One region of the Streptomyces sp. NPDC056883 genome, then DNA from elsewhere that is predicted to be linked to it. Evidence: riboswitches for the same ligand, from Rfam matches in the RefSeq annotation. Region 1 holds a riboswitch; the other holds the start of a gene.

Region 1 (5,690 bases):
CCGGTGAAAAGCCCGTGCCGCCCGGTGATCGCAGGAGATGTACACACGACGCGGCTTTGTCCATTCCCGCGGCCCGGACCACCGGGGAACGGTTGTCCGGGGGCAGGGAATCCGCTGTACTGCTGCTGTGCGGCCCGATGTACGGGCATGGCGCGGGCATATGCGGGGGAGGGGTCAGGATGAGTGCGGACCGGCGTCGGGCAGGGCGGGGCACGAGACCCGCGTCGCACCGGCGCCGTGCGGGCTTCCGTCGCCGAAGACCCCTGCTGAGCCTCTTCCTGTCCGCCTTCCTCCTCGTGGGCGTCTGCGCAGCGACGGGCATCGCCTGGGAGCCCCGCACCGTCGCCGACGCACGGGCCCGCTCCGGACCCGGCCCGGCGGACACCCTGCCCGGGACCCCCGGCGACGTCCCCGCGCCGACCGCCACCGGCCCCGTCGCCACCGGCCCGGGCGCGAGCGCCCCGCAGAGTCCCGGCGGGCAGGCCCCGGACCCGAAGGCCCAGGGATCCGGCTCGGACGACGCGGTGCGCCCCGCGGGGGCCCTGCCCTTCGACATGCCGCAGCCCGCCGCCCTGCGCTCCGGCGCCGCCGGCAAGAAGCTGGTCTTCGCCCACTACTTCACCCCGTACCCGCTCTCCCTGGACAACGTCGGCGCCGACGCCGACTACTACACCCGCAACTACCTGAAGCCGGACGGCGAGAACGGCAAGCACGAGCGCTACGGCGGCCTGCTGCGCGACCGCCCCCTGCCCGTCCCGCCCAAGGCCGGGGACTGGGAGCTCGCCAACCTCCGGCAGGAGGTCCGTACGGCCCGCGCCGCCGGCATCGACGGATTCACCCTCGACCTGCTCTCCCTCACGGGGAAGAACCGGGAGCGCTCCAACCTCCTGATGGAAGCCGCCCGTTCGGTGGACCCGGCCTTCAAGGTCATGCTGATGCCGGACATGACCTCCCTGGGCACCGACGACCCGGTCGTGCTCGCCGACCTCCTCGCGGAACTCGGCAGGGCCCCGGCCGCCCACCGGCTCCCCGACGGCCGGCTGGTCGTCTCGCCGTTCAAGGCGGAGGAGAAGAGCGTCGCCTGGTGGACCGGGGTCATGGACGTCCTGAAGTCCCGGCACGGCATCCGTACCGCCTTCGTGCCGCTCTTCCTCGACTTCGGCGCGTACAGCGGTGAGTTCGAGCCCATCAGCTACGGATTCTCCGAGTGGGGCAGCCGCAGTTACGTCGGCCAGGAGAGCTCCACGCGCGACGTCCGGCGCGCCCACGCCGCGGGCAAGATCTGGATGCAGCCCGTGTCGGTCCAGGACGCCCGCCCCAACCAGGGCATCTACGACGAGGCGGGCAACACCGCGACCCTGCGCGCCACATGGAACCGCGCCATCGAGGACGGGGCCGACTGGGTCCAGCTCACCACGTGGAACGACTACAGCGAGGGCAGCCAGTTCGCGCCCTCCCTGCACAACGGCCATGCCTACCTGGACCTTTCCTCCTACTACCTCACCCGGTTCAAGACGGGCGGCTGGCCGAAGATCGTCCGCGACACGCTGTACCTGAGCTCGCGCACCCAGTTCGCCGCCGCGGACCCGAGCGGCGGCCAGTCCCTCGTGATGTCGCTGCGGGGCGGCAGCGCCGCGGCCCGGGACACGGTGGAGGTGCTGAGCTTCCTGACCGCGCCCGCGAGCATCCGTACGGCCGTGGGAGCGGCCGAGGACGCGCACGCGGCCCCGGCCGGGGTCCACTCCGAGCTGCTGCCCCTGGGGCCGGGCGTCGGCTCGGCGTCCGTGGTGCGGGGCGGCAAGGCCGGGGCCCGGGTGGAGCTGCGCTACCGGGTGGACCGGACGGTGGAGGTGCAGGACCTCCAGTACTACGCCGCCACCAGCGGCCGGAGCTGAGGCCGCAGGGCTCCGACGCAAGTCCGCAGGGGCTGAAGTCCCTTGCCCCGGGACCTTCGTCACCCCATATGTAGTGGTGGTGCTCTGCCGTCACATCTATATGTAGTGTTGGCTCTGCCGGTTCGGCGGGGCCTCTCCCCGACCGAGGCAACAGGGAACCCGGTGGGAATCCGGGACTGCCCCGCAACGGTTACGTCCGCCACGGCGGACGAGTCCGACACCTGCCGGCACGGGCTTTCAGGGAAAGCCCGCCATTCTTCCGTGCCGAGCCTCGTGGGAGGGCTGCCGTGACTGCTGTCGTCGATGCCGTAGAGACCGTGACCGAGTACCTGGACCGCCGGGACTGGCGGGTGAACGCCAACGCCAACCAGGGCTATTCGCTCGGCGGGCTCATTCTCAACGCCGCGGGCAAGGTCACCGCGAACTACTGGCTGGAGCAGGTCTATCCCGCCGCCGTGGCCCGCGCCCACCGCGAGGGCGACCTCCACCTCCACGACCTGGACATGCTCTCCGGCTACTGCGCCGGCTGGTCCCTGCGCACCCTGCTCACCGAGGGCTTCAACGGGGTGCCCGGCCAGATCGACTCCGCTCCGCCCAGGCACCTGTCCTCGGCCTGCGGCCAGATCGTGAACTTCCTCGGCACCCTGCAGAACGAATGGGCGGGCGCCCAGGCCTTCTCCTCCTTCGACACCTACCTCGCCCCGTACGTCCGCCTCGACGCGATGGCGTACGACCAGGTCAGGCAGTGCATCCAGGAGCTCGTGCACAACCTCAACGTGCCCTCGCGCTGGGGCACCCAGACCCCCTTCACCAACCTCACCTTCGACTGGACCTGCCCCGAGGACCTGCGCACGCAGATCCCGGTGGTCGCGGGGGAGGAGACCGGCTTCACCTACGGGGAGCTCCAGGCCGAGATGGACATGATCAACCGGGCGTACATCGAGGTGATGACGGAAGGCGACGCCGCCGGGCGGGTGTTCACCTTCCCCATCCCGACCTACAACATCACCCGCGACTTCCCCTGGGAGAGCGAGAACGCCGAGCGGCTCTTCGCGATGACCGCCAAGTACGGGCTCCCGTACTTCCAGAACTTCATCAACTCCGAGCTCGAACCCCACATGATCCGCTCCATGTGCTGCCGGCTCCAGCTCGACCTGACCGAGCTGCTCAAGCGCGGCAACGGCCTCTTCGGCAGCGCCGAGCAGACCGGCTCGCTCGGCGTGGTCACCCTCAACTGCGCCCGGCTCGGGCACCTCTACGCGGGCGACGAGGCGCGGCTGCTGGCCGAGGTGGACCGGCTGTGCGAGCTCGCCAAGGACAGCCTCGAACTCAAGCGGATCACCGTCCAGAACCTGATCGACGACGGCCTCTTCCCCTACACCAAGCGGTACTTGGGCACCCTGCGCAACCACTTCTCCACCATCGGGGTCAACGGCGTCAACGAGATGGTCCGCAACTTCAGCGCGGACGCGTACGACATCACCGATCCCGAGGGACACGCCCTCGCGGTCCGCCTCCTGGACAGGGTCCGGGCCCGGATGGTCGACTTCCAGGAGAACACCGGCCACCTGTACAACCTGGAGGCCACCCCCGCCGAGGGCACGACGTACCGCTTCGCGAAGGAGGACCGGGCCCGCTTCCCCGGCATCCTCCAGGCCGGCACCGACGCCAACCCGTACTACACCAACTCCTCGCAGCTGCCCGTCGGCTGGACCGACGACCCCTTCGAGGCGCTGGAACGCCAGGACGAACTGCAGGGCAAGTACACGGGCGGCACCGTCCTGCACCTGTACACCCCCGAGCGGATCCCGACGGCGGAGGCCTGCCGCAAGCTGGTCCGGCGCTCACTGGAGACCTTCCGGCTCCCGTACCTGACGGTGACCCCGACCTTCTCCATCTGCGCGGACCACGGCTACCTGGCGGGGGAGCAGCCCCACTGCCCCACGTGCGGGGCGGCGTGCGAGGTCTGGACCCGGGTCATGGGCTACCACCGCCCGGTGTCCTCCTTCAACATCGGCAAGAAGGGCGAACACGCCGAGCGCGTCCACTTCAAGGCGGCGGTGTGACCGGCGAAGGGGGAGGCGGGGCGACCTCCGGCGACGCCATCCGCATCGGCGGCTGGTCCCGGCTGTCCACCTGCGACTGGCCCGGACGGCTGGTCACCACCGTGTTCTGCCAGGGCTGCCCCTGGCGCTGCGGCTACTGCCACAACCCCGGCCTGCTGCCCGCCCGGGCCCCCGCCGCCGTCTCCTGGAACGAGGTGCTCGGCCACCTCGCCCGCCGGACCGGGCTGCTCGACGGGATCGTCTTCTCGGGCGGGGAACCGCTGCTCCAGCGCGGTCTGCCCCGGGCCGTACGGGAGGCCCGCGCGCTGGGCCTGGAGGTCGGCCTCCACACCGGGGGAGCCTTCCCCCGCCGCCTGGCCCGGCTGCTGGACGCGGACCTGCTGGACTGGGTCGGCTTCGACGTCAAGGCCCCGCCCGGCCGCTACGAACGGGTCACCGGCATCGGCCACGCGGCCGCCTCGGCGGAGCGCAGCCTGCGCCTCCTGCTCGCCTCGGGGGTTCCCCACCAGCTCCGCACCACGGTGGACCCGGCCCTCCTGGACCCGCCCGCCCTGGCCGACCTGGACGCCTGGCTCGCGGACCTGGGCGCACGGCCCACGCTCCGCCAGACCATGCGCCCGCCGGCCGCCTGACGCACCGCCCTACGCGGCCGCGCCGGGGGCCGGGGCGAACTCCGGCTTGTCCAGCAGCCGCAGCCAGCTGCCGTCGGGCTGGCGGCGTACCACCTGGGCGCGGGCCCCGGCGCCGTCGGCCGGCGGGGTGGAGGTGAGGGCGATGCCGTCGCTCACCAGCGTCGGGAGCGGGGGCTCCGGCTCGAAGCGGGGCCGGTTCACCAGTACCTGCTCCCACAGTGCGCGGATGGCCTCCCGGCCCACCGTCAGCTCCCCGGGCGGGAAGGCCATCACGGCGTCCTCCTCGTAGAGCGCGGCGACCCCGGCCGCGTCACCGGCGTTGGACCGCTCGACGAACAGGCGGGTGATGTCCTCGGGGTGCAGGGCCTTCTCGTACGACGCGTAGTCCGACATCGCTGCCTCCTGTGCTCGATCGTGGTTCAGGGACGGAGATCCGTCGTCTGCTCCAAGCCTCGTGGCCCCTGGGTCAGAAGTCCAACAGCTGGTTTTGCTGAAAGCTAGAATCCTCAGTCATGGAACTGAGGCAGCTCGAGTACTTCGTGGCAGTGGCCGAGGAGCAGAACTTCACCCGCGCTGCCGAACGCGTCCACATCAGCCAGTCCGGTGTCAGTGCCCAGATCCGGCGCCTCGAAGAGGAACTGGGCGCCGAGCTCTTCGACCGGTCCGCGCGTACGGTCACCCTCACGGTCGCGGGCAAGGCAGCCCTGGAACACGCCCGCACCGCCCTGGCCGCCACCGGGGCCCTCGCCCAGGCGGTGGGGGAGGTGACCGGCCTGATCCGGGGCCGCCTCACCGTCGGCATGGTCATCGGCTGCACCCTCACCCCGCTCTTCGACGCCCTCGCGGCCTTCCACCGGGCGCACCCCGGCGTGGAGATCGCCCTGCTGGAAGACAACTCCGACCGGCTGGTGCAGGCCGTGCGCGCCGGCTCCGTCGACCTCGCCCTCGTGGGAACCGCCGCCACCACCCCGGAGGGACTGGAGGCCCTCACCCTCGTCAGCGAGCGCCTGGTCGTCGCGGTCCCGGCAGGGCACCCCCTGACCGTGGCGGACCGGGTCACCCTGCGCGACCTCGGCGGGTACCCGGTCATCTGCATG
Region 2 (5,690 bases), on a different contig from region 1:
GTTCGACCGGGCACTTGAGGCCGCCCTCCTGCATGGCCTCGCTGAACGCCAGGCAGCGCTCGGAGAGGGACCGGTCGGGCTCGCCGATGGAGAAGCGGGTGCCTTCGAGGTGGCGCACGACCCCCGGACCCGCCAGCTCGGTCGCCGCGTAGACCACGCAGCCGATGGCCCGTTCGGGCGCGAGGACGGCGCTGACCGCGCCGCCGGGATCCACGCTCTCGATCCGGTGGCCCTCGTACGGTCCGCCGTGCCGGTGGAAGTACCACCAGGGGATGCCGTTCTGGGCGGCGATCACGGCGGTGCCCCCGTGCAGCAGCGGCTCGATGAGCGGCCCGCACGCCGCGTACGAGTTGGCCTTGAGCCCGAGGAAGACGTAGTCGACGGGACCGATCGCGGCCGGGTCGTCGGTGGCGTGGGCGCGGGCGGTGAAGTCCCCGCGGGGGCTGAGCACCCGGACCCCGTGCTCCCGCAGGGCCGCCAGATGGGGTCCACGGGCGACGAGGTGCACATCGGCGCCTGCTCGGTGCAGCGCGGCGCCGACGTAGGCGCCGATCGCACCGGCGCCCAGAACTGCGACTTTCACTATGTGGCACTCCGTTCGGTCGAGGGTACCGAGGAACTGCCGAACGTTGTCGACGAAATATTGTCTACAGGATGGAATCCTGGGCGGCAAGGGCTGACGCAGGCCGGGGGAGGGGGAGTTGGCCGTCCGGGGGTGGTCGGCACGGTGCGCCGTAGACTGTAGGCGAAAGACAATCCATCATGAGGTTTCGCGACGCAGCGACCGGCGCTGCCCAGGAGGGGACCGTGATGTTGTCGACAGGACTGCCGCAGGGGACGGTGCCCAAGCTGGAGCGGCCCGGCCCGCTGCGTGACCGCGTCTACGGGGCCCTGTTGGAGCTCATCACCACCCGCGCCCTCCAGCCGGGGCAGCACCTCGTCGAGAGCGAACTCGCCGGACACCTCGGGGTGTCCCGGCAGCCGGTACGGGAGGCGCTGCAGCGCCTGAGCACCGAGGGATGGGTCGATCTGCGGCCCGCCCAGGGGGCGTTCGTGCACGAGCCGACCGAGGAGGAGGCGGACCAGCTCCTCACGGTCCGCACGCTGCTGGAGGCCGAAGCCGCCCGGCTGGCCGCCGCCCACGCAGGCGCCGAGGCCGTCGCCGCGCTCGAAGAGCTGTGCGCGCAGGGGGAGCGGGCCGTCGCCGCCGACGACGTGGACACCGCCGTCGCGACGAACGCCCGGCTCCACGCGAAGATCATGGAGCTCGCGGGCAACGCCGTCCTCGCCGAGCTGGCCGGACAGGTGGACCGGCGCGTCCGCTGGTACTACACCCCTGTCGCCCGCCAGCGCGGCCACCAGTCCTGGGTCGAGCACCGCCGGTTGATCGCGGCGATCGCGGATGGTGACGGGCAGGCCGCGACGGCGATCATGCGCGCGCACACGGAACACACCCGCAAGACGTACCACGAGCGGGAGAAGTAGTCCGGCGGCCGGAAAGCACCGTCCGAGATCCGTCGTGTCTCATTTCACCGTCCGACATGTGGGAAGTCGTGTTCATTTCGCGGCCCCCCGCCCTACTGTGGGCCTCGCAGCTGGTTCGCCCCCGTTCGCCAGGCGGGATGCGTCGTAAGAGGGAACCCGGTGGGAATCCGGGACTGCCCCGCAGCGGTGAGCGGGAACGACCGCCGTCATACGCACTGGGACCGGAACCGGTCCTGGGAAGCGACGGCCATTAGGAGTCCGCCGGGAGACCGGCAGGCGAGCCCGCGAGTCCGAAGACCTGCCCGTTGCCCGTGAGCGATCGACCGCGCACGGTTTCCCGGTGACCTCGTGGGCGGGTCGGCGTGCACCTCAGGCGGATCCTCCCGTCGCGTACCCCAGCCGTACGCGACCCCGGCGGTCCGCCCGTTCCGGCACCCTTCGCCTCCGCGACCCGTCACCGGGTTCATGGAGACACGCTCGCGAAGGAGAGTTCCGTGACCACCGAGTCCGCAGCCGCGCCCGTACGGGCCACCGTGTACGGCTACCCCCGCCAGGGACAGAACCGGGAACTGAAGAAGGCCGTCGAGGGCTACTGGAAGGGCCGCGTCACCGCCGAAGCCCTCCGCGCCACGGCCCGCGACCTGCGCCGGACCAACTGGGCCCAGCTCGCCGGGGCCGGCATCACCGAGGTTCCGACCGGCGACTTCTCGTACTACGACCACGTCCTGGACACCACGGTCATGGTCGGCGCCATCCCCGACCGCCACCGCTCCGCCGTCGCGGCGGACGCCCTGGACGGCTACTTCGCGATGGCCCGCGGCACCCAGGACGTGGCCCCGCTGGAAATGACCAAGTGGTTCGACACCAACTACCACTACCTGGTCCCCGAACTCGGGCCCGACACCGTCTTCACCGCCGAACCCGCCCGGCAGGTAGCCGAGTTGAAGGAAGCCCTGGCCCTCGGCCACACGGCCCGCCCGGTCCTGGTCGGACCGGTGACCTACCTCCTCCTCGCCAAGCCCGCACCCGGCGTGGCCGCCGACTTCGAACCGCTCACCCTGCTCGACCGGCTGCTCCCCGTCTACGCCCGGGTCCTCGCGGACCTGCGCGCGGCGGGCGCCGCATGGGTCCAGCTCGACGAACCGGCCCTGGTCCAGGACCGCACACCGGCCGAACTGAACGCGGCGGCCCGCGCCTACCGCGAGCTCGGCCGCCTGACCGAGCGCCCCAAGCTGCTCGTGGCCTCCTACTTCGACCGGCTCGGCGACGCCCTGCCCGTCCTGGCGAAGGCGCCCGTGGAGGGACTCGCCCTCGACTTCACCGACCGGGCCGCGGCCAACCTCGACGACCTCGCCGCCGTCGGCGGCATCCCCGGCAAGCGTCTGGTCGCCGGCGTGGTCAACGGCCGCAACATCTGGATCAACGACCACCAGAAGTCGCTGACCACCCTCGGCACCCTGCTCGGCCTCGCCGACCGGGTCGACGTGGCCGCCTCCTGCTCCCTGCTGCACGTCCCGATCGACGCCGACGCCGAGCGGGACACCGAGCCGCAGATCCGGCGCTGGCTCGCCTTCGCCCGCCAGAAGGCCAGCGAGATCAGCACGCTGGCCCGCGGACTGGCCGGGGGCACGGACGCGATCGCCGCCGAACTCGCCGCGAACCGAGCCGACCTGGCCTCCCGTACCGCCTCCCCGATCACCCACGACCCGGCCGTCCGCGCCCGCACCGCAGCGATCACCGAGGCCGACGTCCACCGCGCCCAGCCCTACGCCGAACGGGCCGCGGCCCAGCGCGCCCACCTCGGCCTGCCGCTGCTTCCCACCACCACCATCGGCTCCTTCCCGCAGACCACGGAGCTGCGCACCGCCCGCGCCGACCTGCGCGCCGGACGCATCGACACGGCGGCCTACGAGGAACGCATCCGGGCCGAGATCCGCGAGGTCGTCTCCTTCCAGGAGAAGACGGGCCTCGACGTGCTCGTGCACGGCGAACCCGAACGCAACGACATGGTCCAGTACTTCGCCGAGCAGCTCACCGGATACCTCGCCACGCAGCACGGCTGGGTCCAGTCCTACGGCACCCGCTACGTCCGCCCGCCGGTCCTCGCCGGGGACGTCTCCCGTCCCGACCCGATGACCGTCCGCTGGACCACGTACGCCCAGGCACAGACGGCCAAGCCGGTCAAGGGCATGCTCACCGGCCCGGTCACCATGCTCGCCTGGTCCTTCGTACGCGACGACCAGCCCCTCGGCGAGACCGCGCGCCAGGTCGGACTCGCCCTGCGCGACGAGGTCGACGACCTGGAAGCGGCCGGTACGTCCGTCATCCAGGTCGACGAGCCCGCCCTGCGCGAGACGCTGCCGCTGCGCGCCGCCGACCACGCCGACTACCTGGCGTGGGCCACGGAATCCTTCCGCCTCACCACCAGCGGCGTCCGGCCGGACACCCAGATCCACACCCACATGTGCTACGCGGAGTTCGGGGACATCGTCGAGGCCATCGAGCACCTCGACGCCGACGTCATCAGCCTGGAGGCGGCCCGCTCCCACATGCAGGTCGCCGACGAGCTCGCCGGCGCGGGCTACCCGCGCGAGGTCGGGCCGGGAGTCTGGGACATCCACTCTCCCCGCGTCCCCTCGGCCGGTGAAGCGGCCGACCTGCTGCGCAGGGGACTCGGGGCGATCCCCGCCGAACGCCTCTGGGTCAACCCCGACTGCGGTCTGAAGACCCGCGGCTGGCCCGAGACGAAGGACTCGCTGGAGCACCTCGTCGAGGCGGCCCGCCGGGTGCGTGCGGAGATCCCGCCGAACGCCTGATTCCCGCATGACGGCCGGCGTACGGGATGCCCGTGCGCCGGCCGTCCCGCGTCAGTGCACGGGCACGGCGGAGGCGGGCTCCCTTTCCGGGGTGTCGTCCTCGTCGGTGCGGCCGATGTGGTTGAAGGCGAGGTTCAGCAGCACCGCGGCGACGCAGCCGGTGCTGATGCCGGAGTCGAGGATGATCCGCATGCTCTCGGGGAAGCCGTGGTAGAAGCCCTCGCTGGCCATGGGGATCACGCCGACGCCGAGGCTGATGGCGACGATGAGGACGTTGTCACCGCGTTCCAGGCCGGCCTGGGCGAGGGTCTGGATGCCGCTGGCGGCCACCGTGCCGAACAGGGCGAGTCCGACGCCGCCGAGGACGGGCTGCGGCACCAGGGAGACGACCGAGGCGAGGAACGGGCACAGGCCCAGCAGGATGAGGATGCCGCCGCTCGCGGCCACGACGTAGCGGCTGCGGACCTTGGTGATGGCGACGAGGCCGACGTTCTGCGCGAAGGCGCTGGCGGCGAAGCCGTTGAAGAAGGGGCTCAGCGCGGTGCCGAGGCCGTCCGCGCGCAGCGCCGCGGCGAGGGTCTTCTCGTCCGCGGGCTTGTCGACGATCTGGCCGAGGGCGATCACGTCGGCCGTGCTCTCGGTCATCGAGACGATCATCACGATCATCATGGAGATGATCGCGGCGACGGCGAACTGCGGAGCACCGAAGTGGAAGGGCGTGGGGAAACCGACCACGTCGGCATCGGTGACGGCGCTGAAGTCCGCGAGCCCGAGGGGGAGGGCGATCAGCGTACCGACGAGGAGACCGAGCAGGATGGATATCTGCTTGAGGAAGCCGGTGAGGACCCTGCGGAGCACCACGGTGATCAGCAGGGTCACCGCGGCGAGGCCGATGTACTTGACGTCCCCGTAGTCGGCGGCCGAAGGGTTGCCGCCCTGGGCCCAGTTGAAGGCGACGGGCAGCAGGGACAGGCCGATCAGCGTGATGACGGTGCCGGTGACCACGGGCGGGAAGAACCGGATGAGCTTGCAGAACCAGGGGGCGAGCAGGAAGCCGAACACTCCGGCCACGATCACGGCGCCGTAGATCACGGGCAGTGCGTCCTCGGGGCCCTCGGCCTTGGCGATGGCCAGCATCGGGGCCACACCGGCGAAGGAGACGCCGTTGACGAAGGGGAGGCGTGCGCCGATGTTCCAGAAGCCGAGCGTCTGGAGCAGGGTGGCGATGCCGGCGGCGAAGAGGCTTGCGCTCATCAGGAACGCGATCTCGCTCTGGCTCAGTCCGACGCCGATCCCGACGACCAGGGGCGGGGCGACGACACCGGCGTACATGGCCGCCACGTGCTGGAGGCCGGCGCCGAGGAGCTTGCCGAACGGCAGGGTCTGGTC

Evidence for each region. A riboswitch is a leader RNA that binds a small molecule or an ion and turns the genes downstream of it on or off. The one in region 1 is predicted to bind cobalamin.
Region 2: it holds a riboswitch for cobalamin, as region 1 does, so the genes downstream of both, metE (5-methyltetrahydropteroyltriglutamate--homocysteine S-methyltransferase) here and ACFRU2_RS17730 (ribonucleoside triphosphate reductase) in region 1, are expected to answer to the same signal.

The regions. Positions count from the first base shown of each region.
Region 1 covers NZ_JBHUBS010000006.1:181,332-187,021, reverse strand. Annotated here, with positions in the region: gene ACFRU2_RS17735 (endo-1,3-alpha-glucanase family glycosylhydrolase) at 180-1,895, shown strand; cobalamin riboswitch at 1,997-2,139, shown strand; gene ACFRU2_RS17730 (ribonucleoside triphosphate reductase) at 2,183-3,961, shown strand; gene ACFRU2_RS17725 (anaerobic ribonucleoside-triphosphate reductase activating protein) at 3,958-4,593, shown strand; gene ACFRU2_RS17720 (YybH family protein) at 4,603-4,986, opposite strand; gene ACFRU2_RS17715 (LysR family transcriptional regulator) at 5,106-5,690, shown strand, end outside.
Region 2 covers NZ_JBHUBS010000002.1:70,942-76,631, forward strand. Annotated here, with positions in the region: gene ACFRU2_RS05675 (2-dehydropantoate 2-reductase) at 1-583, opposite strand, end outside; gene ACFRU2_RS05680 (GntR family transcriptional regulator) at 811-1,485, shown strand; cobalamin riboswitch at 1,580-1,806, shown strand; gene metE (5-methyltetrahydropteroyltriglutamate--homocysteine S-methyltransferase) at 1,980-4,301, shown strand; gene ACFRU2_RS05690 (nucleobase:cation symporter-2 family protein) at 4,353-5,690, opposite strand, start outside.